One region of the Pseudoalteromonas sp. SCQQ13 genome, then DNA from elsewhere that is predicted to be linked to it. Evidence: predicted binding sites of a transcription regulator. Region 1 holds the regulator's gene; each other region holds the start of a gene.
The links. Region 1 encodes sigma-54, which starts transcription at its own class of promoters, with help from an activator protein. Its sites were predicted from a motif close to GTTGGCACGNNNNTNGNNT; they were not measured.
Positions count from the first base shown of each region.

Region 2: I6F41_RS04085 (flagellar hook-length control protein FliK) is a predicted target of sigma-54. The motif match lies at 2,004-2,022, and genes of this name have one in related genera.
Region 3: I6F41_RS04200 (flagellar basal body rod protein FlgF) is a predicted target of sigma-54. The motif match lies at 2,761-2,779, and genes of this name have one in related genera.
Region 4: I6F41_RS06295 (BON domain-containing protein) is a predicted target of sigma-54. The motif match lies at 5,575-5,593, and genes of this name have one in related genera.

Region 1 covers NZ_JADYXG010000002.1:126,598-134,788, forward strand. The annotation lists gene I6F41_RS02290 (calcium/sodium antiporter) at 1-264, shown strand, start outside; gene I6F41_RS02295 (KpsF/GutQ family sugar-phosphate isomerase) at 274-1,245, shown strand; gene kdsC (3-deoxy-manno-octulosonate-8-phosphatase KdsC) at 1,246-1,797, shown strand; gene lptC (LPS export ABC transporter periplasmic protein LptC) at 1,794-2,351, shown strand; gene lptA (lipopolysaccharide transport periplasmic protein LptA) at 2,341-2,886, shown strand; gene lptB (LPS export ABC transporter ATP-binding protein) at 2,883-3,608, shown strand; gene I6F41_RS02320 (RNA polymerase factor sigma-54) at 3,678-5,171, shown strand; gene hpf (ribosome hibernation promoting factor) at 5,198-5,485, shown strand; gene ptsN (PTS IIA-like nitrogen regulatory protein PtsN) at 5,490-5,942, shown strand; gene rapZ (RNase adapter RapZ) at 5,964-6,809, shown strand; gene I6F41_RS02340 (HPr family phosphocarrier protein) at 6,853-7,125, shown strand; gene mgtE (magnesium transporter) at 7,273-8,191, shown strand, end outside.
Region 2 covers NZ_JADYXG010000003.1:157,006-165,196, forward strand. The annotation lists gene fliL (flagellar basal body-associated protein FliL) at 1-297, opposite strand, end outside; gene I6F41_RS04085 (flagellar hook-length control protein FliK) at 355-1,935, opposite strand; gene fliJ (flagellar export protein FliJ) at 2,073-2,522, opposite strand; gene fliI (flagellar protein export ATPase FliI) at 2,522-3,856, opposite strand; gene fliH (flagellar assembly protein FliH) at 3,875-4,690, opposite strand; gene fliG (flagellar motor switch protein FliG) at 4,694-5,734, opposite strand; gene fliF (flagellar basal-body MS-ring/collar protein FliF) at 5,727-7,442, opposite strand; gene fliE (flagellar hook-basal body complex protein FliE) at 7,463-7,795, opposite strand; gene I6F41_RS04120 (sigma-54-dependent transcriptional regulator) at 7,956-8,191, opposite strand, start outside.
Region 3 covers NZ_JADYXG010000003.1:179,981-188,171, reverse strand. The annotation lists gene flgC (flagellar basal body rod protein FlgC) at 1-308, shown strand, start outside; gene I6F41_RS04210 (flagellar hook assembly protein FlgD) at 322-999, shown strand; gene flgE (flagellar hook protein FlgE) at 1,049-2,434, shown strand; gene I6F41_RS04200 (flagellar basal body rod protein FlgF) at 2,815-3,558, shown strand; gene flgG (flagellar basal-body rod protein FlgG) at 3,580-4,368, shown strand; gene flgH (flagellar basal body L-ring protein FlgH) at 4,385-5,068, shown strand; gene I6F41_RS04185 (flagellar basal body P-ring protein FlgI) at 5,081-6,175, shown strand; gene flgJ (flagellar assembly peptidoglycan hydrolase FlgJ) at 6,303-7,298, shown strand; gene flgK (flagellar hook-associated protein FlgK) at 7,300-8,191, shown strand, end outside.
Region 4 covers NZ_JADYXG010000005.1:186,681-194,871, forward strand. The annotation lists gene recJ (single-stranded-DNA-specific exonuclease RecJ) at 1-404, opposite strand, end outside; gene dsbC (bifunctional protein-disulfide isomerase/oxidoreductase DsbC) at 490-1,218, opposite strand; gene xerD (site-specific tyrosine recombinase XerD) at 1,281-2,207, opposite strand; gene fldB (flavodoxin FldB) at 2,315-2,836, shown strand; gene I6F41_RS06280 (DUF2147 domain-containing protein) at 2,900-3,346, opposite strand; gene I6F41_RS06285 (tRNA1(Val) (adenine(37)-N6)-methyltransferase) at 3,399-4,097, opposite strand; gene srmB (ATP-dependent RNA helicase SrmB) at 4,173-5,399, shown strand; gene I6F41_RS06295 (BON domain-containing protein) at 5,654-5,974, shown strand; gene I6F41_RS06300 (YgiQ family radical SAM protein) at 6,114-8,191, opposite strand, start outside.

The DNA of each region.
Region 1 (8,191 bases):
GATGACCTAGCACTGGGTAATATTGTGGGCTCAAATATTTTTAATATTTTAGCCGTGTTACCACTTGCCGGTATTATCAATCCATCGATAATCGACCCTTCTATTGCTAATCGTGATGTACTGATTATGATTGCAGCAACCTTGGCACTTATTGTTATGTCATTGAACTTTAGAGGCGCACAGCGTATCAATAGAGTAGAAGGTGGTTTACTGCTAAGCGCATTTTTGATTTACCAAGGTTACATCTTTAGTCAAATAGGGTAAGAGTTGTCTATGACCAAGCTAAGTTTTATCGAGCAAGGGCTACGTGTTCTTGATATCGAGCGCCAAGCACTTTTTGATATAAAACAATATGTAGATGATAATTTTCATCAGGCATGTCAGCTTATGTATGACTGCAGTGGCCGTATTATAATTATTGGTATGGGTAAGTCGGGGCATATTGGCCATAAAATTGCGGCAACTTTAGCAAGCACTGGTAGCCCTGCTTTTTTTGTGCACCCAGGCGAAGCCAGCCACGGCGATTTGGGCATGATCACTAAAAACGATGTCGTTATGCTTATTTCTAACTCAGGCGAAACCAGTGAAGTACTTAATATTATTCCAGTGTTAAAACGCCTTGGTGCAAAAATTATTTCCATGACAGGAAATACACAATCAACCATGGCCACACTTGCTAACGTGCATGTATGCATTAAAGTAGAAAAAGAAGCCTGCTCATTAGGCTTAGCACCAACAGCCAGTACCACGGCAACACTCGCTATGGGCGATGCAATGGCGGTAGCACTGTTAGAAGCACGCGGATTTACTGCCGATGACTTTGCACTATCGCATCCCGGTGGCAGTTTAGGGAAGCGATTACTGCTCACCTTAAAAGATGTTATGCACAGCGGTGTAAATACGCCTATTATAACTACTTCGCAAACTATTAAAGATGCGCTGATTGAAATGACAGCTAAAGGCTTAGGTATGACCGCCATAGTTGACGATAATCAGCAACTCGCTGGGTTATTTACCGATGGTGATTTACGCCGTATTTTAGAGCAACGCGTTGATATTCATACCACGTCAATAGATGCAGTAATGACTAAATCGTGTACCACGGCAACCCAAGATATGCTTGCTGCGCAAGCGCTTAATATTATGGAACATAAACGCATTAATGGCTTAATTATTATTAATGAGCATAATCAGCCTATTGGGGCACTCAATATGCAAGACCTACTTAAAGCAGGAGTATTATAAATGCAATTTGAAGAACTCTATCAAGCGCTAAGTGATGACGCTAAAGCGCGCGCAAAAAAAGTAAAACTACTTATATGCGACATTGATGGCGTATTTTCTGATGGCCGAATTTATCTTGGCAACCAAGGTGAAGAGCTAAAAGCATTTAATACAAAAGATGGCTTTGGTATTAAAGCACTTATTAACAGCGGCTTTGAAGTAGCGGTTATTACCGGCAGGCACTCGCAAATAGTACAACAACGTATGACCAGCTTAACCGTGCAGCATATTTATCAAGGTCAAGAAAACAAGCTTATTGCCTACCAAGAACTTAAAAACAAGCTTAATTTGAGCGATGAGCAAATTGCTTATATTGGTGATGACGGCCCTGATATGCCTGTTATGGAGTTAGTTGGCTTTGCAGTCGCAGTAAACGACGCGCACCCACTAATTAAACGCTTAGCACATTACACTACGCAAATGCCGGGTGGTTTTGGTGCAGTAAGAGAGCTAACCGACTTACTTATGCTTGAAAACAATAAACCATTAACTAGCCAAGGCACCAGTTCATGAATATAGCGCGCATAGTCTTAAGCGTTTTATTCATCACCTGTATGGTTTGGCTTTGGTACCCTTATTTTACTCAGGTAAATACGGTTGCTAAAGCCGACTCAGAAGTAATAGCTAAACCCGATTACACCGCCATTGAGCTAAAACAAACAGCTTTTGACGAAAACGGTGAAATTAGCCATAAAGTAACTGCGGTTAAAACGGAGCTTTACGAGCAGCTAGGATTTACCTTATTCGAAAAACCTACTTTCATATTGTACGACGACAGACAAAAAACGTGGCGTATCAATGCTGATGAAGCAACACTTTACGATGAAAGACAATTAATTTTAGAGGGTAATGTAACTGCCCAAAACTTAATTGATGGCGCAATGATAGACAAAATTACCGCCGACAATATTCAAGTAGATATAATGCTACTCACTATGCGCAGCGAACAGCCCGTTATTATAACTGGACCGAATTTAAAGATCACCGGTAAAGGCCTTGAAGCCAATTTAACAACCGAGGTGATAAAACTAATTAACCATACGCGAACACTATATTATGACCAATAACCTTGCAAAAATACTTATTATTCCATCGCTTATACTTGTATTTAATAGTAATGCGGCAGAGCAAAGTACTTCCCCATTAGCTAATCAAATTTCTATTAGTGCTGACCGCCAAGAAGGCCAACTAAAAGAAAACGTTGGTATTTTTGAGAAAAACGTCGAGATAATTCACGGTAATCGTCGTATCACCGCCGATCGTTTAGAAGTACATAAGCGCGACGAACTTGGCGATAATAAACAACTATTAATTGCCACGGGCAGCCCTGCATATTTTGAAGAAAAGCAAGCAGATGGCACTGTCATGAGCGCCAGCGCTAACGAAGTACGTTACGATGTAGCGAAACGTTTTTTAACCCTGGTAGGAGATGCAAACATTTCTCAAGCTGGGCAAAAAATTACGGCTAAAAGCATCACCTATGATATAGAGCAACAGCTTATAAGTGCTGAAAAAGATGAAAACTCAACTGATCGGGTACACACTATTTTAGTGCCTGTAGACGTAAAAAAAGAACAAAAACTCAATAAAGGTCAGCCATGAGTACATTAAAAGCAGAGCTATTAGCAAAAAGCTATAAAGGCCGTGAAGTTGTTAAAAATGTAGGACTTGAAGTAAAAGCTGGCAGCATTGTTGGTTTACTTGGCCCAAATGGCGCAGGTAAAACCACTACCTTTTACATGATTGTAGGCTTAGTACCTAGCGACAAAGGTAAAATATTAATTGATGATAACGATATTACCTTACTTCCTATGCACAGCCGTGCTCGTTTAGGTATTGGTTATTTACCACAAGAATCTTCTATTTTTAGAAAGCTCACTGTGTATCAAAATTTAATGGCTATTTTAGAAACGCGTAAGCAACTAAATAAACAAGCCAGGGAAGAAACCCTAAATAGTTTATTGGACGAATTTAGCCTGCAACATATTCGCGACAGCTTAGGTATGGCGCTATCTGGTGGTGAACGTCGCCGCGTAGAAATAGCACGTGCTTTAGCTGCAGATCCTAAATTTATATTGCTTGATGAGCCCTTTGCTGGCGTGGATCCTATTTCAGTACTCGATATTAAAAAAATTATAGAACACCTTAAAAATCGTGGTATTGGCGTACTAATTACCGACCACAATGTAAGGGAAACCCTTGATGTTTGTGAAAAAGCCTACATTGTTTCTCATGGGGAGCTAATTGCATCTGGTACTCCTGAATTTGTATTAAACGATAAAACAGTACGTGATGTTTATTTAGGCGAGCAGTTCAAACTGTAATATTTATGTTATTACTATAAGCATCTGCTAAGATTAATCATATCAATTTATAAGGATTGTTAGAGATAAATGAGGCAATCATTACAGCTGCGCATGGGCCAGCAACTTACAATGACTCCGCAACTGCAACAGGCTATTCGCTTATTGCAGCTTAGTACCTTGGATCTCCAGCAAGAAATACAAGAAGCACTTGATAGCAACCCATTACTTGAAGTTGATGAACAAGATTACACGGAAGAATCAGCAGGTAAAAACGAGCAAAAAGCAGATGACATTACTGTTAGCGCCTCTGCTGACGACACCCCAAGCGAGTATGAGCAAGATAGCGGTGAAGCACTAAATAAAGACACCATAAGCGACGACATGGCCATGGATGTATCATGGGATGAATATATGAGCGCAGCGCCTGCCTCTTCATCAGGGCCAATGCCTGAAGATGAATCTATTTATCAAGGTGCATCAACCGAAACCCTGCATGAATACTTAATGTGGCAATTACAGCTCACCCCTTTTAGCCCTACCGACGAAGCTATTGCCATAGCTATCGTTGAAGCCGTAGATGACTCTGGTATTTTAACCCTCAGTTGCGAAGACCTTTTAGCAAGCTTTAACCAAGAAACTGACGACGAACACGAAGTAGAACTAGATGAAATAGAAGCAGTGCTAAAGCGCATTCAATTATTTGATCCTGTTGGTATTGCAGCTCGCAGCTTGCAAGAATGCTTATGCATTCAATTAAATCAATTTGATAAAGACACCCCTTATATTAACGAAACAAAAATGGTGTTAACTGATCATATCGATTTACTCGCTGCTCGCGACTATCGTACGTTAATGAAAAAAACTAAGCTCAAAGAAGAAGAGCTTAAAGAAATAATGACACTTATTCATACGCTTAATCCTAAGCCTGCGGATACTATTGTCAGAGAAGAGTCTGAATACGTTATACCTGACGTGTCTGTTAAAAAAATAAAAGGCCGCTGGGTGGTAGAGCTAAACCCTGATAGCATGCCAAAAATACGTGTTAACAGCCAATATGCGGCTATGTCTCGTACAGTAAAATCCAGCGGTGACAGCCAATTTATTCGCTCGCACTTACAAGAAGCTAAATGGTTTATTAAAAGCCTAGAAAGTAGAAACGAAACACTCCTGAAAGTAACTAATTGTATTGTTAAGCAGCAACAAGCGTTTTTTGAACATGGCCCAGAAGCCATGAAACCTATGGTATTAAACGATGTTGCCGAAATAGTTGAAATGCACGAGTCGACTATTTCACGGGTCACTACGCAAAAATATATGCACACTCCACGTGGCATTTTTGAGCTTAAGTACTTTTTTTCAAGCCATGTAAGCACCGAAAATGGTGGCGAATGTTCATCAACTGCCATACGTGCCCTGATTAAAAAGTTGATAGCTGCAGAAAACTTAGCCAAACCATTGAGTGATAGCAAGATTGCAGATATATTGGCTGAGCAAGGAATTAAAGTAGCTAGACGGACAATTGCAAAATATCGCGAATCTCTGGCTATTCCCCCGTCGAATCAACGTAAAAGCTTGATTTAAGACGTACAACAAAGAGGAAAATGCTGATGCAACTAAACTTAACTGGTCGTCATGTAGACATTACAGACTCATTAAGAGACTATGTAAATAATAAATTTGCAAAGCTGCAAAGACACTCAGATCACATAACTAATGTGCATGTTATTCTCGATGTAGAAAAATTAAGTCAAAAAGCTGAAGCAACAATTTTTGTAAGTGGCGCTGAGCTATTTGCATCGACCGAACACCAAGATATGTACGCTGCCATTGACTCGTTGATTGACAAACTCGATCGTCAAGTAATTAAACACAAAGAGAAGTTTGCTCGACACTAACACTATGAAATTAAGCTCACTTATATGCCAGGACTGCAGCAAAGCTGTGGTCCTTTTTAATAGTAAAAAAAGAATTTTAGAATTCATCAGTGAACTCGCGCATAAAAAAATGCCGTATTTACCTCAGCAAGATATTCTCACTGCTTTATTGGCAAGAGAAAAGCTAGGTAGTACCGGTATTGGCCGAGGAATAGCAATTCCACATGGCCGTATGAGCGGGGCACAAGAGCCTCTTGCCTTAATTTTAATAAGCGAAACCGCTATTAATTTTGATGCAATTGATAATCGTCCAGTTGATATTTTTGTTGCGCTTATAGTGCCCGATGGCGATAACCAGCAGCACTTGAAAACACTAGCCACAATAGCTGATAAACTAAACGATAAAGAGTTTTGTAAGCAATTGCGTGCGGCAAAGTCTGATGAAGCGTTATACCAAGTTATTTTGGATCAATCCTAGTTACTAATAAAGGGGTGGTAAATGGAATTAATTATTATAAGTGGCCGTTCAGGTTCTGGTAAGTCAGTTGCTTTACGTGTTGTAGAAGATTTAGGTTACTATTGTGTAGATAATATTCCGGTAAATTTGCTGCCTTCATTAGTGCGCAGTGTCTCTGATAACTACGATAAAATAGCCGTTAGTATAGACGTGCGTAACCTGCCTAAAGACCAGCAGCAGTTTAACGATATCCTTGAGTACTTGCCCGACTTTGCTAAACCAACGTTATTTTATTTAGATAGCGACGATCAAACGTTAATCCGCCGTTATTCAGAAACACGTCGTTTGCACCCGCTTTCGATTGATTCGCTACCGCTAGATTTAGCAATAAAAAAAGAAAAAGAATTACTCGATGTACTCGTAACGCGGGCTGATCATGTCATTGATACAACCGATTTAAGTGTGCATCAACTTGCTGAATCTATGCGTGAAACCATACTCGGTAAAAAAGACAAACAGCTTATCATTACCTTTGAGTCGTTTGGCTTTAAGCATGGTATTCCCAAAGGTGCTGATTATGTTTTTGATGCGCGTTTTTTACCAAACCCACACTGGGAACCGGAGCTCAAGCCTTTAACTGGATTAGATCAACCAGTAAAAGATTATTTAGCTAGTCATAGTATTGTGCAAAAATTCACTTGGCAAATTCAAACCTTTGTACAAACGTGGTTACCACACCTAGAGCGTAATAATCGCAGTTATTTAACCATTGCTATTGGTTGTACTGGTGGTCAGCACCGCTCAGTTTATTTAGCGCAAACAATTGGTGAAAGCTTTGCTATGTCTCACCCTAATGTAAAAATTCGCCATCGCGAGCAAGAAAAATAATTCAATTTAAATAATCATCTGTTCAGCTTAAGTAGAGTATCTTATGCGCTTAGAAAATACATTTTTAATAAAAAACAAGCTAGGCCTGCATGCTAGAGCTGCTACCGTATTAGCACAATTAGCGGTACAATTTGACGCATCTATTACCTTATTTCAAGATGAAAAAGAAGCCGCTGGCGATAGCGTACTGGCTTTAATGTTACTAGAAAGCAGCCAAGGTAAAGAAGTAAAAGTAGTGTGCGAAGGACCCGATGCAGAGCATGCTTTACATGCCGTTGGCCAATTAATAGCGCAGCGCTTTAACGAACAAGAATAGTAGGCACTTTATTTAAACCAAGTAAACGAGCTAAAATATAGGGTTAGTGAAACCTTAAGCTAGTTTGGCTAAAAAAAGTAAGATAAACTGAACGAAGTTAATGACTAACTTCTTCCCTAACGTTATAAAAATAAATTAAGGACGCCAATGCCCGAAACTTTCGAACAAGACTACCCACTACAACAATTACAACAAGTGACCAAGTCACTCAATAGTGGTCAGTTTGTTCAAGTTAGGCGCATGCTGGCAAAAACAGCTCCTTGTGATACCGCACTTTTACTAGAATCATCACCGCATAAAGTTCGTCGCCTGCTCTGGCAATTAGTTGATCCAGATGTACAAGGTGATGTTCTTGAAGAACTCTCTGAAGATGTACGTTTAGGCATTATTGCCCAAATGGAACCTAAGCACATTGCTGCTGCCACTGAAGACATGGGCCACGATGACTTAGGTGAAGTACTGCGAAGCCTGCCTGACACGGTTTATAAAGACGTGGTTAGCGCCATGGACATTCAAGATAGAGAACGTGCTACGCAAGCACTCTCCTATCAGGAACGCTCTGCTGGCGCGCTGATGAACACAGATACAGTAACCATTCGCCCTGATGTAACCCTAGATGTGGTACTGCGTTACATTCGTCTGCGCGGCGAACTCCCTGAGGGTACCGACGACCTTTACGTTGTCGATAAGCATAACTGTTTTTTAGGCGCTTTATCGTTAAGTACCTTACTAACCAATTCGCCCGAAAAAATTGTTCACGACCTAATGGATGAAGACTGTGAGTCTATTCCTATTTCGATGGATGAAAGCGAAGTGGCGCAGTTATTTGAACGTCATAACTGGATATCAGCCCCAGTAGTTGACGACAACGCCCAGCTACTTGGCCGTGTTACTATCGATGACATTGTTGATGTAATTCGTGAAGACGCAGAGCATCACTTATTAGGTTTAGCGGGTCTTGATGATGAAGAAGATACCTTTGCACCGGTTTTAAAAAGCTCAAAAAAACGCTCTGTTTGGCTAGGTGTTAACTTATTAACGGCTCTGGCAGCTGCTTTTGTTGCCA
Region 2 (8,191 bases), on a different contig from region 1:
CACTTTAATTTGCACAATTCTATCGCGACTAGAGCCCGGTATGTTAAATACAAAAGGTCTTGGCATCGCAACATAAAGTGCGCTGCCTATTTTGGCCGATGAACCTGTAGAAGAGCTTGCTTGCTGTGCTGTAGCGGCTTCATCATTTAACGTTTCCGCTGGCGTGTCTGAGCCCGAAAGCAAAAAATAACCAACAACAGCTGCAACAATAACAAGCAATACAGCTGCAATAATTACTATGAGTTTCTTTTTGCTGTTACCTGTTTCTTCTATTTCTAAATTAGTCTCTTCAGCCATGACATTTCCTTTATTAGCAAAGGTACTTGCTTGTTTTAGCTATTATAATAGCAGTACTTAGGCATAGTAATCTATTGATGATGACGTTTGTTGTCGAGAACTTGGCATTTGTGTATTAATTTGCTCATCGTTTTCATCAGTAGTCAATTCATTATTAGCTAAACGACGACTATCGTTGTCATCATTTTGCTCTGCTCCTTGCCCTCCAGGCTCACCATAAGAAATAGTACTTTCGCCTAAATCTATACCTTGCTGGGCAAGCATTTCGCGTAAGCGCGGAAGCGATTGTTCAAGCGCTTCTTTAGCTTGCTGGTTTTGTACTACAAAGTTTATTTGTGCTTGCTCTGCATCGCTTCTGATGCGAATTTGCATACTGCCCATTTCTGGTGGGTCGAGACGAATTTCTGCTACTTTATTATTTATGCTAAGCATAGAGCTCACTCGCTCTTGCAACATTTTTGCCGCGTCACTTTTTATAATATTAAGCGCTTGCATAACACCTGGGTCCAAGCTTGCTTGTTTAACTTGCGCTGTGCTTTGTAATTGCCCAGCCTGCAACGCTTGCATATCAATTATAGTTTGCTCATACCCTACACTATCGTATAGGCCTAAACCATTTACCGTACTGGTAATTTGCGTCAATAATTGTGCTGCTCGGGGTGATAACTGTTCAGTGTTATTTTTTTGCAATGACTCTAACGATTTAGTGAGTTCTTTATCGCTAAGCGCATTTAATGCTGTTTTATCATCTGCAGATATTAATACTTTTTTATCAATCGATGCGCTTAGCTCTGCAATTGTTTGCTTAATACTTGCTAGCTGCTCACCTTGTGGCTGCTCATTTTTAATATAGCTATTTAACTGGCTCAGTAGCGCTTGTTTTTCTGGGGTGGTTAATGCATTTATTTGAGAATTTAAAGCCTGTTTAGCCGTGTCTGCTGCGCTTGCTTTATCACTTTCAACAACATATTGAGTAAGCATTTGCTTTAACGTTGCGAGGTTGTCGTTGCTATTGGGTTTGCTACTTGCCTGCAGCTGAGTAGTTAATTGCTCATGCTGCTCGGGTGTAAGTTTAGCAAGTAACGGATCTGATTTAATTGCCTCGCTATCTTTGCTTAGCAAGTTCATTACTGCGGCATCTACCGATTGTTTTTGCGCTGTTGTATCGCCTTTATTATTTGCCGTAGCCATACCTTGCGATAAGGGCATTAACTTTTCATTTGCCGCTTCAGCGCTTGCTGCAACATCGCTAAGCACACCTTTTTGCGGTGCAATTACAATAGGGGCAAGCTGATCATCAGGCTTCCCTTTTAATTGCTTAGCGTCTTCATCTAAAGCCTCGGCTTTAGCATCAGCGTTCTTTTTAACTGAGGTGTCTATAGTGTGCGCAGCGTTTATTTGCGCCAACATACTATCGCCCGAAACAGCATCGTCTTGTGTTTCAGGCTGCTCAGCCTTAGCATTGCTAGCGCCGGCTTTAGCTTTGCTGTTATTATTGTAAGCCGCTTTATTGGCATCTTCTAACTGATTAAAAAAACCAGTATCAGAGTCATCATTACGTCTTGAGTTACTCGTTTGTTTATTAGAGTAAGCGTCTTGCTCAGATACCGCTAACATTGAAATATCATTAATCGTCATAAATCACCTAATATAAAGCGGCAACAAACCACCCAATAATGCCTAGAATTATAGTTCACTTAACAACAAAGCAATTAACGTGCCTTTGTTTATAAGGTACAAGCTTTTGTTAAAGCGGTTAAAGTACTCGCTACTTACTAAAGTCGATTGTTGTGTCGTTGAAAAAATTGATTAGCCGAAAATTCATCCAACATTTTTTGCTCATTTTTAGCCACTAGCACATTAGCCTTTAACTGTTGTTTTTCGATGAGTTTAGCGACTGCTTTAGCCTTAATTTGCTGCTTTAACCACAGTGTTTTACGCTGGCTAACCACTTGTTTTGCAGTGTTAACTGTATTGGCTTGTTGGCGAATTGCTTCTTCTATTTTAGCAATAAATGCATGAAACTGACTAAACCCAGCACTTGATAAGCCCGACTGCCCTTTAATGTGTAATTGCTGGGTGTATTCCAATCTAAAGTTATTTAAACCTTGGAGTTTTTGCTGGTTTGCCTGCAAATTTTTATTCGCCTGCAAATAGCTCATCCGCAGCGTTTCTTCTTTATCGTTTTCAATTTTTAGTAATAAATGCAGTTTGTTTTTAGCCATTATGCTTGCCCTAATAACTGCGCTAGCCCTTGCAGGCCGTCGTCGTAACTAATTACATCGCGAATGCCTTGCTGTAAAAAGGCATTTACTCTTGGCATCATATTTATGGCTTGATCAAGCATTTGATCTGTCCCTTTTTGATACGCACCTAAAGTGATCATGTCTTTATTTTGCTGGTACATAGAATATACCTGCTTAAGCACTCGCGCTTGTTGCATATGCGTCTCAGATACCACTTGTGGCATTACTCGTGAAATAGATTTTTCTATATCAATTGCCGGATAATGACCGCTGTCGGCCAGTTCCCGCGAAAGTACAATATGGCCGTCGAGTATGGCGCGCGCCGCATCGGCAATGGGATCTTGCATATCATCGCCTTCACTTAATACGGTAAAAAAGGCAGTAATAGAGCCTTGCCCTTCTCCGCCGTTACCGGCACGCTCCACCAGCGCTGGTAGTTTTGCAAACACCGAAGGCGGGTAGCCTTTAGTCGCCGGTGGCTCGCCTACTGCAAGTGCTATTTCACGCTGCGCCATGGCATAGCGCGTTACCGAATCGAGCAATAACAAAACGTTTAACCCTTGATCGCGAAAGTACTCTGCAATAGTCACCGCACTTTCGCAGCCTTTTAAACGCATTAATGGTGAAGAATCTGCCGGTGCTGCTACAACCACCGAGCGTTTACGCCCCTCTACACCAAGTATTTCTTCAATAAATTCTTTTACTTCGCGGCCACGCTCGCCCACCAGCCCCACCACAATAACATCGGCTTCACTACCACGAGTCATCATACCAAGCAGTACCGACTTACCTACACCCGAGCCTGCAAACAAGCCCATTCGCTGGCCTTGTCCTACTGTTATTACTGAATTTATAGCACGCACACCTACATCCATAGGCTGGCTTATGGGTCGTCTTGAAAGAGGGTTTATCGGTTTTTGGGCAAACTTAAGATAGTGCTCAGCATTAATTTTACCTAAACCATCAAGGGGGCGGCCTAAACCATCAACTACGCGGCCCAGCAAACTCATGCCTACAGGTAAACCTGTGTCGTTAAGTTGGGGGATCACCCGAGCACCAGGGAGCACCCCCGATATATGATCGTTTGGCATTAAATATAAGGTTTGGTCGTTAAAACCAACTATTTCGGCGTCAACAAAGCCGTTCATGGTTTCTATTTTACATTGGCTACCTACAGGCGCACGTAAGCCTTTGGCCTCAAGGGTAAGGCCAACTACTCGCGTTAAAATACCCGCTACAGCAAGTGTTGGCGGTTTAATATGCTGTTTGTATTGAGATAAGCGTTCGCTTAATGAAACATCTAAAGCAGACATAACAGACCAATAAAATAGTTAGATACTACTGCTATGCAAAAAACTATCCAATGTTTCTTTGACACGCGTTTTAAGTGTCATATCAAGCGATGATTGCGCCGTTTTAACTTCGCAGCCGCCTCGCTCTAACGTTGGCTCTGCAATCAACTGCCAGTTATTATCTGTCACTGTTTGCTCGCCATAACTTTGCTTTATTAGCTCTAAATCTTCGGGGTGTAAATGAATGCGTACTTTTTCTTGCTCGGTATTAAGCGCATCAATACTGTGTTTAAGGGTGTGTAAAATAACATCAGGAGAGGTTTTTACTTCTTGATAAATAATAGCTTCTGCAAGCATAACGGCTAATTGCACTAATTGCTTTTCAGCTAGCTCATCTACTTTACTTAGCGGCGCGGTTAACCCCTCTAAAATACTACGTAGGCCAGTTAACTGCTCTTCTATTAGTGGTTTTACATCTTCTTGGCCTTGGGTTTTCCCCAGCTCTAGGCCTTCTTTGTAGCCAGCTTCTTTACCTTCGGTAACACCTTTATCAAAACCGTCTATGTAACCTTGCTCGTGTCCTTGTTTTACACCTTCTTCAAACGCATCTTGTCTAATGCGCTCAAGTTCGGCCATAGTAAGCGCAGGTAACTCAGGTTCTTGCGGCTCTTCAATTAGCGACTCTTCAGCCATTTCTTTTCGATACAACTCAGCAAGCGGTGTACCAAAGGCAGTAGAGCGATTACCAAAGCTTTTTTCATCGGGTGCTACATCAGGAACATCCCAATGCTTTAATAGTTCATCGGCTTCATCGGCGTGCAGTGGACGCCCTTTGTGCATTGACGATTTAGTCATGGTTTATAAAAACTCCTCGCCGCCGCCGCCGCCAAGCTGTATTTCGCCCGAGTCAGACAATCGACGCGCCGTAGAGAGTATTTCTTTTTGCGCTGCTTCTACTTCACTAATACGCACTGGTGCCATTGCCTCTAAGTCATCGGCAAGCATTTCGGCAGCACGTTTAGACATATTACCGAGTATTTTTTCTTTAAGCGCATCGTCTGTGCCTTTAATCGCTTTCATTAGTACGTCTTGTTGTACTTCGCGTAAAATTGCTTGAATACCACGGTCGTCTACGTCCATTAAGTTTTCAAACACAAACATAAGATCTTGAATTTGTTGCGACATTTCTTCGTCATGCTCACGAATAGAGTCCATTAACTGCCCTTCTACGTTGGTATCTAGGTAGTTCATAATATCGGCAGCCGCTTTTAAGCCGCCCATTTTCGCAGCTTGCGCACCCGCTTGGCCAGCAAACTGTTTTTCCATAATTTCGTTAAGCTCTTGCAAGGCAGCTGGCTGCACTTCTTCAAGGTTAGCAATACGCATGGTTAAATCCAGGCGCACTTTATCAGGAAACTGCGCCAGTATTTCGGCAGATTGCTCAGGCTCTAAATAAGATAATACAATGGTTTGAATTTGCGGATGCTCATTACGAATAATGTTAGCTACTTGCTTCGAGTCCATCCACTTTAACGAATCTAGCCCTTTAGCGCCCGATCCCATTACTATTTGGTCAATTAAGCTGGCGGCTTTATCTTCACCTAATGCAGCGGTAAGTGCTTTTTTAATAAAGTCTTCTGATTGAAAACCAATTGTACTAAAGCTTTGAATTTGCTCTATAAATAAATTATGTACTGCGCTTATTTTAGCTTGCGATAGATCCTGCAAACCGGCCATCGCCATACCCACTTTTTGTACCTGTTTGGGCTCTAAGTGTTTGAGTATTTGCGCTGCATCTTCTTCAGATAAACTTAATAGCAGTATGGCCGCTTTATCTACGCCATCTAGCTTATCAACATCGAAAGCTGCTGGGAGTTGTTTTTGGTTTTGATCAGTCATCTTCGGTTAACCACGCTTTCACTACTTGTGATGATAGTTCTGGTTCATTAGCTACAAGGGCACGTACGGCTTTAAGTAAGTCTTCGTCACCATGTAAATCGGGTAGCTGCAGTGTACCATCGCTTGAGAAGCCAACTGAAGCAGAATCAAAGTCTTTATTTAGCATATCTAAGCTATTATCGCCAATATCAACCCCTGAGCTAAGTGCATCTTCATCGTACTCATCAAGCGTGCTGTCTGGGTAAATTAAGCGTTTTAGCATAGGTTTAACTACAGCCATAATCAACACAATAATAACCAATGCAGCCAGTACTAAGCGTACTATTTTCATAAACCAGTCTTGTTCCCATAAAGGTACTTCAAAACTCATATCTACGGCTTCTCGTACAAAGGGAACTGTTACTACTTCTAGGGCATCGCCGCGCTGTATATCAAAGCCAACACCACCTTGTAATAAACGTCGAATATTTGACAGTGCCTCAACCGAGCGCGGGGTCATGGTGGTTTCACCGTTTTCGCCCACTGTTGGCAAATAATCAACCGCCACCGATACACTAATTCTGCGAATCGTGCCGCTTTGTTGGCGCTTATGCGAAATAGTAGTATCGAGCTCATAGTTACGCGTGGCTTCTTTATGCGTGCGGCTCGGTGAAGTAGCACTTCCTGCGCCGCCTTGGCCTGCCACTTCTGGAATATCTGAATTTACCGGAGGCTGATTACTTAACGCGCCAGGAATACCCACAGCTAAGCCGCCTATGTTGTTTTCCTCAAACGTGGTTTCGCTTCTTACCGCTGGTAGGTCTGGGTTATAACGTTTTTGCGTTTCTTCTAATGAGCTAAAGTCCATGCTCAAATCAACTTGCGCAGTGTAATTACTCAAACCAACAATAGGGATTAAAATGCTATCAATTTTTTCTAGGTATTCTTGCTCGCGCTTACGCTCTAGGTCGTACTCTTTACGAGAGCGCGCAGAAAGTGAGCTTTGTGAGCCCGAATTTAATAAACGGCCATTTTGATCGGTAACCGTTACGCGTGCAGGCTCAAGCCCTTGCACTGCTGAGGCTATCATATCCACCACAGAGTCTACTTCTTCGCTGTTAAGCGAGCGTCCGCGTTTAAGCGTAAGCACCACAGTTGCTGATGGCTTTTTCTCTCTGCGAGCAAATACGTTTTCTTTTGGAATAGCTAACAGCACCTTGGCGCGAGTGATGTTATTAAGCTCTTCTATAGTGCGGGCAAGTTGCTGCTCTCGGCCATGCTTTAGGCGCTCGCGCTCTAAGCGTTGGCTTACACCAAAGCCCATGTCTTGCATTATTATGTCTGAGCCAGAAGTAGGACCTTGATCCAAGCCTTCGCGAGTCATTAGTAATTTTATATTTTGGTATTCGCTTTCATCAACCGACACTACGTTGCCATCTAGTTGATAGTCTATTTTTTGCGCATCTAAAAAATCAAGCGTTTGAATTAGCTCTTCGGTGGGCATTTTACCTAATGGGCGCATATCTGGCTGACGTGCCCAAATAATCACAAAAATGGCAATTGCCAAACAAATCGCCAGTGCAATAATAAGGGTAACTTGACGCAATACATCAACACCGCTTAACGCACTTAAATAGCCCGACTTTTGTTCTTGTTGATCGTCACTATCGCTTTGCTCAATACCGCCACTAGCAAGTGCAAGATCTGTAGATTGATTAGATTGCGCCACAATTATTCTCCACTACCTGATTAAACAGGCATATTCATGATTTCTTTGTAAGCTTCAACAAGTTTATTACGCACTTGTACGGTCGCTTCAAATGCAACAGAAGACTTTTGCGAAGCAATCATTGCCTCAGCAAGCGATACGCTTCTGTCGCCCATTTCAACCGCTTTTACTTTTTGACCTGTGTCTTGCTGTAACTCATGCACAGTATTGAGCGCATTGCTAAGCATATCGCCAAATTGTGCTGATGACGTAGACTGAACTTGCGTAGGCAATTTATTAATTTGATTATTACGGCCCGCTTCTAAGGCCATTGATTGCATTTCTTGAAATACAGCGCTATTTTGAATTTTCATTATTTGTCTCTAACAATGCAGTTAACTCTTAAGGTTAATAAAGCACAAAACGTGCCACATAAATAAAGCTTTAAATACATGGTGTTACAGTTGGTTTTTACTTAGTCAGAGTTTTGACAGCCCTAAATTCAAGGTGTTGAATTTAGGGCTTTTTTGAAGGTTATGCAGGAAGTGAAATACCTAAGTCGCGCATTTGCGCTAGTTTATAACGTAAAGTTCGCGGGCTAATACCCAAAGTTTCAGCTACGTCTTTACGCTTGCCTTGGCAACGCGCAAGTGTTTCTAAAATAATTCGATGCTCTTTATCTTTAAGCTCATCTTTATAACTGCCTGTATCTTGAGCGAATAAATCTGATTTTTGCTCATTCGGTGTTTGATCATCAAGCTTTTCATCAC
Region 3 (8,191 bases), on a different contig from region 1:
ACCGAGCGCGACAACCTGTATTTGCTGCTGAGCTTACTAAAGCTTCAGCATCAGCAAGTAATCCACAGGGCTCCGCTGTTGGCGTTAAAGTATTAGGGATTGTTGAGAGCAACAAACCATTACAAATTGAATATAACCCAAACCATCCAAGTGCGGATGAAAATGGCTATATCTATAAACCCAACGTTAATGTTGTTGAGGAGATGGCAAACATGATTTCTGCCTCTCGTTCGTATCAAACAAATGTGCAAGTTGCCGATGCAGCAAAGCAAATGTTAAGTAAAACACTGCTGCTAGGCCAGCGGTAACAGAGGGTAGGTTATGAGTAACGATATTAGTACATCTTCATCCTATTTAGACTCTTTACGGTGGCAAGAAAAACAAGCAGCCAGTAAAGACAAGAGTGATGCGTTAACCCAAGAAGATTTTTTCTCATTACTAACGCAGCAACTGTCGTTTCAAGATCCGAGTAAACCGGCTGATAACGATCAGATGATTGCGCAAATGACTAGCTTTACTATGGCTGAGGGAATTTCAAATTTAAATTCAAACTTTGAATCTTTAGCTGCATCAATGACATCAAACTCAGCACTACAAGCTTCTACATTAGTAGGCAAGCAGGCGCTTTTAGAGTCTGACACGCTAGATTTAAATGCAGCAGGTGATGCACGAGGCTCAGTTGTTGCCGAAAAGCCAGTTGAAAGCTTAAAGCTTAGAATTGAAGACGAGTCTGGGCAGTTAGTTAGAACTATAGATTTAGGCTCGCAACCAGCAGGTGCAGTGCGTTTTGCATGGGATGGTAAAAATGAAGCAGGTGAGCGCCTACCCCCTGGTGAATATAAAATTAAAGCCGAGGGGAGTACTAATGGTGAGTTTTCGAGCCTGCCAATTGCTACCTTTAAAAATATTGAGAGTGTGAATATTAATGGTGCAAATGGCATCATTATTAACACTAAAGAAGGTGCGGTTAGGCTGACAGATGTTGCAGAAATCGCGTAAAAGATTCATTAGCCAGCGGGCTAAAAATTAAATAGTTTAGAGGTCAATTATGAGCTTCAATATTGCATTATCCGGCCTTGCTGCCGCACAAAAAGATTTAAACGTTACGGCAAATAATATAGCCAACGTAAATACTACGGGTTTTAAAGAGTCGCGCGCAGAATTTGCTGACGTGTATGCATCGTCGGTATTTAGTTCGGGTAAAACAAAAAATGGTGACGGCGTGCAAACGACTATGGTTGCACAACAATTTCATCAAGGATCATTACAGTTTACCAATAACTCGTTAGATTTAGCGATTACCGGTGAAGGTTACTTTGCAACCAGCCAAGACCTAGGCGCGCAAGATTTTACTTACACACGTGCCGGCGCATTTAAGTTAAACAAAGACAACTTTGTGGTAGATGCAAATGGCAGCTTTTTACAAGGCTTTCCGGTTGACCCTTCAACAGGCGATACTACATCAGTGAGTTTAAGTACTTCATCGGCTTTACAAATACCTGACTCGTCAGGATCGCCGCGTGCTACTTCGAGTGTGTATAGCTCGTTTAATTTAGATTCACGATCAATTGCACCTACAATTGCGTTTAACCCTTCAGAAAGTGCAACTTATAATTCATCAACCTCAACAACCGTATATGACTCACTCGGTGAGCCACATGTATTGCAGCTGTTTTTTGTAAAAAAAGAAGCCGAAGAATCTACGGATCCTGATGAAGACGCTAATAAGTGGGAAGTTCATGCAACACTAGACGGTAAATCATTTGGTAAAGATGGTGTTAAACAAGATGGTTCTGAAGACTTACCCTATACAGCTCTTAGTACACTTCAGTTTAGTGCTAATGGCTTACCATTGAAAACAGATGGTGAAGATAATCTAAGTAATACGTTTAATCCTATAGGAATAGAGTCTGGGGATGATGTTGCTGGTGGTCTTTCGGATTTATTAGGTAATGGCGCTACTTTCCCATCCGACATAGCTATAAATTGGCGCGATCAGACCGGTACAGCTAATAAAGTACCTACTCAATACGCGAGTCGCTTTGAAGTAAAAGCACTTGAGCAAGACGGTGCAACGGTTGGCCGTTTAGCGGGTATTGATATTGGCGCCGACGGTAAAGTTGTGGCTTCGTACAGTAATGGCGACTCAACATTTTTAGGCCAAGTGGCTATGGTGCGTTTTTCAAACTCGCAAGGTTTACAACAAGTGGGCAGCACAGGTTGGAAAGCGAGTATAGCGTCAGGCGAGCCTATTGCTGGTGAACCAGGTTCTGGCACCTTAGGTAATATCAACTCATCAGCGCTTGAGCAGTCAAACGTAAACTTAACTAACGAACTAGTTGATTTAATTAGCGCACAGCGTAATTTCCAAGCAAACTCGCGAGCGCTGGAAGTTAACTCAACAATTCAGCAAAGTATTCTACAAATTAGATAAAGCACAATTTATTAATTTGAATATTCAAGGCTGCTTAATTGCAGCCTTTTTTGTTTATAAGATCAGGTTTGAGGCGTCAGGTATCAGGTTTTAGGCAGAAATTTAAAGAGCAGGTTTGAGGCATCAGGTATCAGGTTTTAGGTAGAAATTTAAAGAGCAGATTTTAGGCGTCAGGTATCAGGTTTTAGGTAGAAATTTAAAGAGCAGGTTTGAGGCGTCAGGTATCAACCTAGAACCTAGCCCCTAGAACCTCATCCCTATAATTTCTGCAGCTACCGGCGGTATACCACATTGCTTGGCGGTGCAGTTTTACTGCTGTATTTAACAATGGCGCATATATTGCATTTGTTCTTACAGAGATTTTTAAGTGAGTCGATGTTATGGATAAAATGGTCTACATTGCCGCGTCTGGCGCTAAGCAAAGCTTAATGGGGCTTGCCCTTAAAGCCAATAATTTGGCGAACGCAAATACCACAGGTTTTAAAGCCGACTTTGCCCAAGCTCGATCTATGCAAGCGTTTGGTGAAGGTTTGCCATCGCGGGTGTTTTCTATGGAAGAGCGCCCAGGTTCAAACATGACATCGGGTGGCATACAGCAAACCGGTCGCGAGCTCGACATTGCCATGAGCGATAATGCCTGGCTGAGTGTACAAGACGCCTCCGGCAACGAAGCTTATACAAAAGTAGGTACGCTTAACATTACCGCCGAAGGCATGTTAGTCACCAGCGGTGGTCGTCAAGTAATTGGCGAAGGCGGCCCTATTATTTTGCCAGTCCCGATTGAAAAAATAGAATTTAGTAAAGACGGTGCCATACAAGTACGCCCACAAGGCGCGCCGGCTAACTTTTTAGAAGAGGTTGATCGTTTAAAAGTGGTTGAGGCAAATAACTCAACACTTGAAAAAGGTAACGATGGTTTATTTAGACCAAAACCAAATCAAACGGTTGAAACCTCAGCTAACGTACAAGTGATAAGCGGCGCATTAGAAATGTCGAACGTTAATCCGGTACACGAAATGGTCGATATGATCAGCCATCAACGCCAATTTGAATTACAAGTAAAGCTAATGAAAACAGCAGAAGAAATAGATCAATCGCAAGATCAGCTGTTGCGCATAGTTTAACTTTAAAATGAGGACACGATTATGAATCCAGCATTGTGGATCAGTAAAACAGGGCTTGACGCCCAACAAACCGACATTTCGGTTATTTCAAATAACTTAGCCAACGCCAGTACAGTTGGTTATAAAAAAAGCCGCGCCGTTTTTGAAGATTTACTATACCAAAACATTAATCAACCAGGCGGTCGCTCATCGCAAGATACCGAAATGCCATCAGGTTTAATGCTAGGTGCTGGTGCCAAAGTGGTAGCTAACCAAAAAAACTTTTCGCAAGGTAATATGCTAACTACTGAAAACTCACTAGATTGGATGATTTCTGGTTCAGGCTTTTTTGAAGTACTACAGCCAGATGGCAATATTGCTTATTCGCGCAACGGGCAATTTACTACCGATGGCGACGGGCGAGTTGTAACCTCGGGTGCCGGTTATGTAGTTCAACCAGAAATGAACGTACCCGACGACGCGCAATCAATAACTGTATCGCAAGACGGTGAAGTGTCTGTACGTGTTGCAGGGCAGGCCGATAACGTGGTTATTGGGCAAATTACCATTAGTGACTTTATTAATCCGTCGGGCCTTGAGCCTATAGGGCAAAACCTTTACACCGAAACTGCAGTAAGTGGTGCGCCGGTGCAGGGTAACCCTGGGGTTGATGGGCTAGGCACTATTATTCAAGGCTCACTAGAAACGTCAAACGTAAACGTAACCGAAGAGTTGGTAAACCTAATAGAAACCCAGCGTGTTTACGAAATGAACTCAAAAGTAATTTCGGCAGTTGATGAAATGATGAGCTACATCAATCAGCAATTATAATATTTTAGAGGTTATTATGCGCAATATTATATTATTTGCAGCGGGTACTTTATTGTTAAGTGGCTGTGTGTCTACACAAAATAGTGATGTAGTACAAGACGACCCTTACTACGCACCCATGTACCCAGAACCCAATGTTGAACCGGCAGTTGCTAATGGCTCACTGTTTAATACGTATTTATCGAACGACTTATACGCCGATAAAAAAGCACTGCGTACTGGCGATATAATTACAGTTAAATTGCAAGAATCTACGCAAGCCTCTAAAGCGGCAAAAACAGAAACTGATAAGCAGTCAGACGCAAAACTCGACCCCGTTATTGGTTTAGGCGGATTGCCGGTAAATATTGGCGGCGACAGCATTCAATTTGGTATTGGCAGTGACGCGTCATTTAAAGGCGACTCAAAATCAAATCAGTCAAATAGTTTAGCCGGTGATATATCGGTAAACGTAATGCGTGTTTTACCTAATGGTAATTTAGTTATTCGCGGCGAAAAATGGCTAACGTTAAACTCGGGCGAAGAATTTATTCGTTTAGAGGGATTAGTAAGGCCAGAAGATGTAACTGCAGACAATACCGTACAGTCAAATAGAATTGCTAATGCACGAATTCAATATTCGGGCAAAGGGCAAACTCAAGAAGCGCAAAGTGCCGGTTGGCTAACACGCTTTTTTAGTAGCTCACTTTTTCCTTTTTAGAGGACATTCATTATGAATGTATTTAAAGTTTTTTGTTTAATGGTGTTACTTGGCTGGCAACTTCCTGCCATGGCCGAGCGCATTAAAGATGTGTCTATGGTTGAGGGCGTACGCTCAAACCAATTAGTAGGCTATGGCCTAGTTGTTGGCTTACCTGGTACGGGCGAGCAAAGCCGATTTACCGAGCAAAGCTTTAAAGGCATGTTAAACAGCTTTGGCATTACGCTACCGGCAAGCTTAAAACCAAAAATTAAAAACGTGGCTGCGGTTGCTGTGCATGCAGAGCTACCGCCTTTTAGAAAGCCCGGGCAAACTATAGATATTACCGTATCATCTATTGGTAGTGCAGGTAGTTTACGCGGTGGTACTTTACTACAAACCTTTTTAAAGGGGGTCGACGGCAACGTATACGCTATTGGCCAAGGTAGTTTAATTGTAGGTGGTTTAGGCGCAGAAGGGCTTGATGGCAGTAAAGTCGTTATAAACACGCCAACAGTGGGGCGTATTCCAAATGGCGCAACCGTCGAGCGTGCAGTTAAAAGCCCATTTATGCAAAACGACTATATTACTTTTAACTTAAATCGCCCAGACTTTACTACCGCCAAGCGATTAGAAAAAACCATAAACGATTTAGTAGGCCCAAATAGCGCCCAAGCACTCGATGCAGCGTCTATTAGAGTGATTGCCCCAAGAGACGCCTCGCAGCGCGTGTCTTACTTATCAACGCTCGAAAACCTAGAGTTTACCCCAGCAGATACAGCGGCAAAAATTATCGTTAACTCGCGTACCGGTACTATTGTTATTGGTAAAAATGTAAAGTTGCAACCAGCTGCTATTACTCACGGTGGCTTAACAGTAACGATTGCAGAGCAGCTAAACGTATCGCAGCCTAATGCTTTTAGCGATGGCGATACCGTTGTTACCCAGCAAAGTATTATAGATATAAAACAAGACGACTCACGGGCATTTGTATTTAACCCCGGAGTGAGCTTAGATGACCTAGTACGCGCTATAAACGAAGTAGGCGCCGCGCCTGGCGATTTAATGGCAATACTAGAAGCCCTAAAAGAAGCCGGCGCAATAAACGGCCAGCTAGTTGTAATTTAAAACAACGTAATGCTATCGGTGGTCAGTTTTAAAAGCTGGTAACCGATGGCATCTTGCTTAATACCTTCCCCTCTGGCTCAATTTTTGCATTGCTTTATACATTATTCATTATTGTGTCAAAAAGCTGATGGAAACAAATCACCTCGATAAGCAAAACTTTTTTGATTTAGGTAACTTAAACGCTTTGCGTAAAGACGCCCTAAACAGTGGCGACGCGTCTAGTGATGCCTCAAAAGCGGCTCTCAAAAAAGCAGCGGCACAATTTGAAGCCATATTTACGCAAATGTTGCTTAAAAGTATGCGCAAAGCCAGCGAAGCCTTCGAAGACAAAGAAAGCCCATTAAATTCAAGTAGCGTAAAGTTTTTTGAAGAAATGCACGATCAGCAACTTTCATCAGAGCTCTCGTCTAATGGTTCATTAGGGCTTGCCGACTTAATAGTGCAGCAACTCTCTCCTACGGCAAAAAATTACACCCCAGCTTCAGTACTCAGAACCAGTAACGATCTTTTAAGCGATCAGCGTGCTGGCATAGAGTTGCCGCAGCAACAGCGTAAAAAAGCCGTAACCGAGCCTGTAGATAAAAGCGCTATGAATACCGAAAATCCAGAAGTAGCTAAGCCAAACTTTGAAACGGCCGAAGAGTTTGTAAGTTCGGTATGGGAGCATGCTAAAACAGCGGCTAAAAAAATTGGTTTAAACCCTGCCGTTATGGTGGCTCAAGCAGCGCTTGAAACCGGTTGGGGTAAGCATATTATTAATAAAAGCGACGGTAACAGCTCAAATAACTTATTTAATATTAAGTCAGATAAAAGCTGGCAGGGCGAAAAAGCCAACAAAGTAACTTTAGAGTTTGAACAAGGCGCTGCAGTTAAAAAACAAGCCAGTTTTAGGGCTTACGACTCAATAAAAGACAGCGTAAACGACTTTGTTGATTTTTTAACTCAAAACCCACGCTATCAACAAGCATTACAAAATACCGGCAAACCGGCAGCGTTTTTAGACTCATTACAACAAGCCGGTTATGCAACAGACCCAAATTATGCGGATAAAATAAAGCGCGTACTTAACAGTAGCGAGCTTAAAAATATTGCAACAAACGTGATCCGCCAAGGAGTAAAGTAACATGTCGTTTAATTTATTAAACATTGCTAATTCAGGAATAAGAGCAAACACTGATCTGTTGCAAACAACCAGTAAAAATATTGCCAATGTAAATACCGACGGCTATGTGCGCGAGCGTACAGAGCATGGCACCATGATCGACAATCAAGTTGGCAAAGGTAATACCTACAGGTTACTTAATGAATTTGCACAAAAACAATTAAACCGAGACACCTCAAATAAAACGTTTTTTGATCAGTTTGTAAGTGAAGCAAACCGGGTAGACACGTTATTTTCGCAAGAAGCGAATAGCTTATCGACTGGTATTAACTCGTTATTTAATAACGTGCAAGAAGCGCTTAATCAGCCATCGTCAACGGTTGCACGTTCGTTAGTAATGACTAACGCCGACAGCTTAATAAGCCAAATGGATAGATTGTCGGGAATAGTGCTGGATCAAAAAAATGTTGTAAATGAACAGCTCGAAATATTCTCCGATGAAGCCAACACCTTAATTCAAAAAATAGGATCGTTAAACCAACAAATTGCTGGTGTTAATGGTACTAACAACGCATCTGCTGCAAGCGGCACATATAACGAGCGCGACAAAGCGATTCGCGATTTATCAGAGTTAATCGACATTGAAACGCTTGACGGCCCCAATGGTGAAAAGCTCGTTTTTATGGGTAGCGGTGAAGCGGTTGTAATGCAAAACGGCTCGTTTAACTTGTTTTCGATGCGCGGCGACCCGGATCCAAATTTTAAAGAACTGCGCTTAGATGTAAATGGCGGCAAAGCTGTGCCGCTTGAAGTTGATGCCAGTAAATTAAAAGGCAAAATAGGTGGTTTACTTGCCTTCAGAGACGATATTTTAGTACCTGCGCAAAATCAAATAGGCCAAATGGGTTTAGCGT
Region 4 (8,191 bases), on a different contig from region 1:
TCGACTGTAATTACTAAATCGGGTTTAAGCTGAACTATTTGCGCAGCTAACGCCGGGCTTAAACCATAACCTAAGCTAAACCGATCAGGTACTAAGTAATCTAAATGAGCAAAGCCAAACATGGCCAAGCCTTGCATTAATGTAGCGGTACTGGTTGCACCATCAGCATCAAAATCGCCAACAATTAAAATATGGCTTTGGGCATGTAGCGCCTCAATTAACAAGTCGCAGGCTTTGTCCATATCTTTAAATAACTTAAAGTCGTGTAATGTGGCGGCGCTGTTATTTAGCTCATCGGCATGGGAAACATTTCGCGTGGCATAAATTTGCTTAATTACAGGGTGTAAATGACTCGGTAAATGTGAATCATCGACGTTTTCGCGCGTTTGGATCGTTTTTTTCATGCAGATTTTTAACTTATTTGGTTCATCATAAATATACAAAAAAAGGCCTTTCGGCCTTTTTTTATGCGCACCGTAAATTTAATTACTATGGGGCTTTACTAGCGTTAAGCGCAGCGCTTAATGCGGCAGCTGGCTGATAACCTGGGATCATGGTGCCATCTTCTAAAATAATAGCAGGTGTACCGGTAACACCAAAGCTTTGACCTAGCTGATAATGCTCAGCAACTGGCGCACTACAACCTTTAACTGCTGTAGTATTTGAGCCACTTTTAGCTTCGGTTAGTGCTTCTTGTTGATCTTTAGCACACCATACGTTCATTAAGTCATTATAACCTGAACCTTGTAGGCCACCGCGCGGAAACGCTAAATACTTAACGGTAATACCCGCTTCAAGTAAATCATCTAGCTCACGGTGTAATTTACGACAATAACCACAGCTAATGTCGGTAAATACGGTAATGCTATGTTTTTCGTTAGGTGCTTTGTACACTATCATCGAATCTTCGTATTCTTTTAACCCAGCTTGGCGTACGCCGTTTAGTGCTTTTTCGGTTAAATTACTACGATTATTTAAGTCTATAAGTGTCCCTTGCATTAAAAACTGTCCGTCTGGGCTTGCATAAAGCACACCTTGATTAGTGATCAGTTCTTTTAAACCCGCTACTGGGCTTGGGTTTATTTGCTTAACGGTAACACCAAGCGCGGCAAATTTAATAACAATAGGATCATTAGCGTTAGGGGCTACAGCCACATCATTCGCTACGGCACTTAAACTAGTGCATAACATGGCACCTGCTAACATTAATTTTTTCATAATTATTCTCTATTTTTATAAATACATATCAATTGACCGGCTTAGTGATAATAAATTTCATATTAAGCACGTGGATGATGCTGCGCATGTACCGATTTTAATCGCTCATTTGCAACATGCGTATATATTTGGGTGGTTGATAAATCACTGTGTCCTAACATCATTTGAACCACACGTAAGTCTGCCCCATGATTTAATAAGTGGGTTGCAAATGCATGGCGCAATGTATGCGGTGACAATGACGACTCAATTGATGCCAAAATAGCATAGTGCTTCACTCTATGCCAAAAAGTTTGTCGGGTCATGCCAACCCCTCGCTTTGAGGGAAACACAAAGTCGGTGGCGTGTTTAATCATTTGCGCCCGTCCCACCTTTAAAAACTGCTCAAGCCAATACATGGCCTCTTCGCCCAGTGGTACTAAACGCTCTTTATTCCCCTTACCTTTTACAAACACTACAGCTTGGCGCAAATTAATTTGTTCAATCCGCAGCCCTACAAGCTCACTAACCCGCAAACCTGTTGCATATAGTAACTCAAGCATGGCTTTATCGCGCAGCCCCATTGGCTCATCGGTATTGGGAGCGCTCAGTAGCGCCTCTACTTCAGCCTCCGAAAGCGTTTTAGGCAAAGACTGTCCTGCTTTAGGTTGCGCAATATTGAGCATTGGCGAGTCGCTAATTAACTTTTCGCGCACAAAGTACTGATAAAAACGCTTAAGCGCACTAATACTACGCGCAGTACTACGCGGCTTTAAGCCTAGATCAACTCTATGGGCTAAATAGCTTTCAACGTCTAGGCCGGTTACAGTCATTAAATTTTTGCCTTTTAAAAACTGGCAAAACTTATCTAAATCGCTGCGATACGCCGATAGTGTATTTTCACTCACCCCTTGCTCTAAATACAAACAATCTAAAAAGGTTTCTAGGTAATCGTTATTGCTTTTTGGTGCCGTGCTTGGTTCTGAAAAGTCGTCAGCTAGCGTTGTCACTTTTGTGCTCTCATTTTTGTTATAGCCATTGCCTAAGGTATCAATTAAAAACACCTTACGGTAAACTTGAGCTTATCATATCAGGCAATTACACAGTGATAAATACGATGCAAATTGGTTTATTTTTTGGCTCTACTACCTGCTACACCGAAATGGCAGCAGAAAAAATTCGCGACATTATTGGTGCCGATATCGTTACCTTGCATAATATTAAAGACGAACCACTAAAAAATGCAGAGCAATACGATTTCATTATTTTTGGTATTTCAACCTGGGATTTTGGTGAAATACAAGAAGACTGGGAGTCAAAGTGGGACGACATAGCAGACGTAAACTTAAATGGTAAAACCATCGCGTTATTTGGCATGGGTGATCAACAAGGTTACGGCCAGTGGTTTCAAGATGCGCTTGGCATGCTACACGACGAAATAAGTCCGCAAACATTTACCCAGTTAGGTTTTTGGCCAAACGACAATAGTTACGAGTTTGAAGCATCTAAAGCACTCACCGAAGACGGTACACACTTTGTTGGTTTAGCCCTTGATGAAGACAGCCAGTACGAGCTAAGCGACGAGCGTATTGCCACTTGGGTTGAACAGGTAATGACCGAGTACAGCGAAACCCTGTAATACTGTTTATTATTGTTGTACTTGTAAAGCGCAGCCACACTGCGCTTTAATTTTATTGGCTAACTACTCTACTCTTAGCCAATATTGGTTACGATAAAAAAAGCCAATATAACCACGCACTTCTAATTTTTCACCAGCATCTTGAGTCGTTAAGCGCACTGTATAGCTTTTACCGTTATTTGGGTCGAGTATTTGACCGTCTTCCCAACTACCATCACCGCTATCAATCACATTATCAATAATGGTCATGCCTAATATGGGCTGATCTTTTTTATCGCCCGAGCACTGCGAGCACACTGCATTTTGCTTATCTTTATTTAATAATGTTTCAATGGTGCCGCTTAAAACCCCGTTATTTTCAACTATACGGACATACGACTTAGCTTCATTAGTGTCTTCATCAATGGTTTTCCAAAGCCCAACAGGCGTCATACTGGCAAGTACGCTCTGCGTTGTAAAAAATGTAGCGGCTAAGGCGCTTAATAATACTGATTTAGTTCGTTTTTTCATTATAAGTTTCCTGTATACATATAAACTCATCATACCAGCACTGTTTACCACATTACATCTTCAAATAAAATGCTTTGCATAGCGTAATATAATCTTCGCTATAGTTGTTTTCATTATCTTTTATACACAAAGCTGATTCCACAATGCTCTGGTTTATATAGCTAAAGGTCATTAGGCTTCGGCTAATCGCTTTATTTGGCGTCGCCTTTACTTGGCAATGAGTATTTAAAAAAAGCCCGTTTTGAGTAGCAAGTTCAATAAACACCGCAACCTCTGTAGTGGGTAAAATTAAGCTAAAGGTTGAGCCTGAATGACTGAGCTTTTTAAAAGCACTAATTAGCTCAGCAAAACTTAAACCATCTGTATGGCGCGCAATATTACGCGCCTTATTATTACCTTTTAAACTGTGATTAAAATACGGCGGATTGGCTATCACTACATCAAATGGCTGCGCGCTGTTAAAAGTTTGAATGCTTTGCTGGTGCACCTCTATATTTGGCCACGGGCTAGCGGCAATATTTTGCAACGCTTGTTGGTAAGCATTTTTATCAACTTCTACCGCCGTTATAGTTAACTGGGGGCTGCGCTGTTTGCACATAAGCGCCAGCAATCCCGTGCCTGTACCTATATCGAGCAAGCTGTTGGCATTACTTAAATTAGCCCATGCTCCAAGCAAAATACCATCGGTTGATACCTTCATTGCACACTGTTCGTGCGCAACTTTAAATTGTTTAAATGCAAAACCAGACATTTTTTCACCTTTTCATTCACCAAGCAGGCGTAACCGAGTATAATTAGTGCCATTGTCCTTTATTTTTGACACTCTATGCAATTTTCTGAATTTGATCTTGATAACAAGCTACTCGACGCCATTAATAAAATGGGTTACGAAACGCCAACCAGCATTCAACAACAAGCTATTCCTGAAGCACTTCAGGGGCGTGACATTTTAGCATCTGCGCCTACAGGTACAGGTAAAACAGCCGCCTTTTTAATTCCGGCTATTCAATATTTATTGGATTTTCCGCGTCGTGATCCTGGTTTTGCGCGCGTATTAGTAATGACGCCAACTCGTGAGCTAGCTTATCAAATTCATGAACAATGCGAACTACTTGCTAAACGTACTAACCTTAAAATTGGGGTAGTAACAGGCGGTATTAACTATGGTACGCATAAAGAGATTTTTGAAAAAAATAATGACATTTTAATCGCCACCCCAGGGCGTTTAATGGAATATTTAGAAACCGAAAACTTTCATGCTGAACACGTAGAAATGCTTATTATTGATGAAGCCGACCGCATGCTAGACATGGGCTTTAAAAAAGAAATGAGCCGTATTTGTGATGAAGCTAAAAATCGTCGTCAGTGCTTTTTATTTTCAGCAACCCTTGAAGGCGACAGTGTTGAAAGATTTGCTGAAACAACGCTAAACGATCCAGCATTGCTTGAAGCTGAATCGTCACGCAAAGAAAAGGCTAAAATTCACCAGTGGGTACATTTAGCCGACGACTATCATCATAAACTTGAGCTGTTAGTTAATACCCTTAATGGCCCAGACGTAACTAAAGCCATAGTGTTTGTTAAAACCCGTGAGCGTCTTGAAACGCTAATTGGTGAACTAACAACTAACGACGTTAAAGCAGCCTGGTTACGCGGCGAAATGCCGCAAGACAAACGCATGAAAGCGATGGAAAACTTCCATAGCGGCAAAACCCGTATATTAGTTGCTACCGATGTAGCGGCGCGCGGTATTGACGTGGCTGATATTAGCCATGTAATTAACTTTGACCTACCACGCACAGCCGATATATATGTACACCGTATTGGCCGTACAGGCCGCGCTGGTAAAAAAGGCATCGCTCTTTCACTGGTTGAAGCGCACGATATTGGCATTCTTTATAAAATAGAACGCTATATTGAGCAAAAACTTAAACGTCGTGTTATTAAAGGATTAGAGCCAAAGCATAAAGAAGCTAAGCCGCCGGCTAAAAAGCGTAAAGATCCGGTTAAAATGAAAGCGAAGAAAAAAGCTAAGGTTAAAAAGAAAAAGTAACTTAAGCGCATACTGTAAGTAGTATTATATTAGCCGACAAAAATGTCGGCTTTTTAATGCCTGCTCCTCCATAACTGCATGGTTTAGGGCTATGTAATCTCTACTTAGTTTTATGTAACAATTGCCCACCTGAATTCCCACTTAATAAAATAGCCTTTATTTTCAGTACATTAAATATGGAACGATAATTGTAACTATCATGGTAACTCTGCCTAATTTGGCTACCCGATTAATTGCAATGTAAGGATATGATTATGAGCCGTTTAAAATTAACTATCGCTTTAGTATCATTTTGTTGTTTGTTTTTATTAGCATGCGCTACAAAAGTGAGTGCTACAACAAATATGGTTGTCGTTAGCAGCCTAGCAACCCAACCAAACTTACAGCAATCGATTACCCACACTTTGCGTACCAACCCCAATTTAGCGCTAAGCGATATTCGCGTACAAGTTAAAAATGGTGAAGTAGATTTATACGGTAAAGCGCAAACAGGTTTTGAGCGTGCGTTGGCACAAAAGTTTTTAGAAAATATGGATGGCGTAAAAATCATTCGTAACAAAATTGATATTATTTAAGTTCTACTTAAATAACTTACATAAAAAATGCCGCTTATTGCAAAATAAGCGGCATTTTTTTCAGTGCTCATATATTCAGTAATCAAGCCCAAGCTTAGTAATAAGCCAAACAGGCTAACTACTTTTTAAGCTATGAGCTCTATTTAGCTCTTTGGCGATTACTCGCTACCTTTGGTTTTGTATTGGCCTTATGAAATTGGCTAAAACCAGTATGGCGCGTTAATGCTGGGCGCCCACCTCGACTACTTCCTTTTGCAGCTCTTTCGTCGCGCCCTTCTTCTGGCACTAAGCAATTTGGCGCTTTACCTATTAGGTTAGATTTACCCATTTTGCGCAGTGCTTCGCGGATCATTGGCCAGCCCGCAGGATCGTGATAGCGTAAAATTGCTTTATGTAAACGACGCTGGCGCGCACCTTTCGGCACAGGTACTACTTCGGTATTATTTTTAATATTACGCAGTGAGTTCATCTCGGTATGATAAATAGTGGTCGCATTTGCCATTGGAGATGGGTAAAAATTTTGTACCTGATCAAGTTTAAAGTCGTTCGACTTAAGCCACAAAGCCATGTTTACCATGTCTTCGTCTTTAGTACCTGGGTGCGCCGAAATAAAGTATGGGATTAAATACTGCTTTTTACCCGCTTCTTTTGAGTACTTATCAAATAACGCTTTAAACTGATCGTACGCTCCCATACCTGGCTTCATCATTTTTGATAATGGTCCATCTTCGGTATGCTCTGGCGCTATTTTTAAATATCCACCTACATGGTGAGTAACTAATTCTTTAACGTAACGTGGATCTTGCACGGCTAAATCGTAGCGTACACCCGAGGCGATTAATATTTTTTTAATGCCTTTAACTTCACGGGCTTTTTTATACAGCTCAATTGTTGGCGTATGATCGGTATCCATATGCTTACATATTTCAGGGTATACACACGATAAACGTCGACAGGTACTTTCTGCTTTTTTGCTAGTACAACCCAATTTATACATGTTGGCTGTTGGGCCACCTAAGTCAGAAATAACCCCGGTAAACCCGGGTACTTTATCTCTAATTTGCTCAATTTCTTCAATTATTGATTCTTGCGAACGGCTTTGAATAATCCGCCCTTCATGTTCGGTAATCGAACAGAAACTGCAACCACCAAAACAGCCTCGCATAATATTAACTGACGTTTTAATCATGTCGTAGGCAGGTATTTTTGCATCCCCATAGCTAGGATGAGGAATACGTTGATACGGCAAACCAAATACGGCGTCCATTTCATGTGTTTCTAGTGGATATGCTGGGGGATTAACCCAAATAGAACGATCGCCGTGGCGCTGAAAAATAGCACGAGCACAACCTGGGTTAGTTTCTTGGTGCACAATACGAGAAGCATGTGCATACAATGGCTTATTCACACTTACTTGCTCAAACGCAGGTAATTTAACGTAGGTTTTTTCCCATGGCTTAGGGCGCGCTGGCTGAATAGTAATAACCTTGGCGGCTTCGGCTTTTAAGTCTATACCTGCTTGTTTAAATTCTGATTTGCTACAGCCAACATCATCTGCGCCATACGGGTTTGGAATTGGATCAATTTTACCTATTTTATCAATAGCGGTAGAGTCACTGCCACGCCAGCCTGGTAAGGGCTCTTTACGAATAACCGCAGTCCCTCGTACATCCTGAATGGTATCGGTACTTTCGCCCGCTGCAATACGATGAGCAACCTCAACCAGTGGGCGCTCCGCATTACCATATATTAAAATATCGGCTTTAGCGTCAAACAAAACACTACGACGCACTTTTTCTTGCCAATAATCGTAATGAGCAACACGGCGTAAACTTGCTTCAATGCCACCTAAAATAAGTGGTACATCTTTATACGCTTCGCGGCAACGTTGTGAGTAAATGATTACCGCACGATCAGGGCGTTTACCACCAATATTGTCTGGCGTGTAGGCATCATCATGGCGCATGCGTTTTTCAGCTGTATAACGGTTAATCATCGAGTCCATGTTGCCAGCGGTTACACCAAAAAATAAATTGGGTTTACCCAGCGCCATAAACGCTTCTTTAGAGTCCCATTCTGGCTGGGCAATAATACCCACTCTAAAACCTTGCGCCTCAAGTACTCGGCCAATTACTGCCATCCCAAAACTAGGATGATCTACATAAGCATCGCCACTAATAATAATTATATCGCAGCTATCCCAGCCAAGTGCATCCA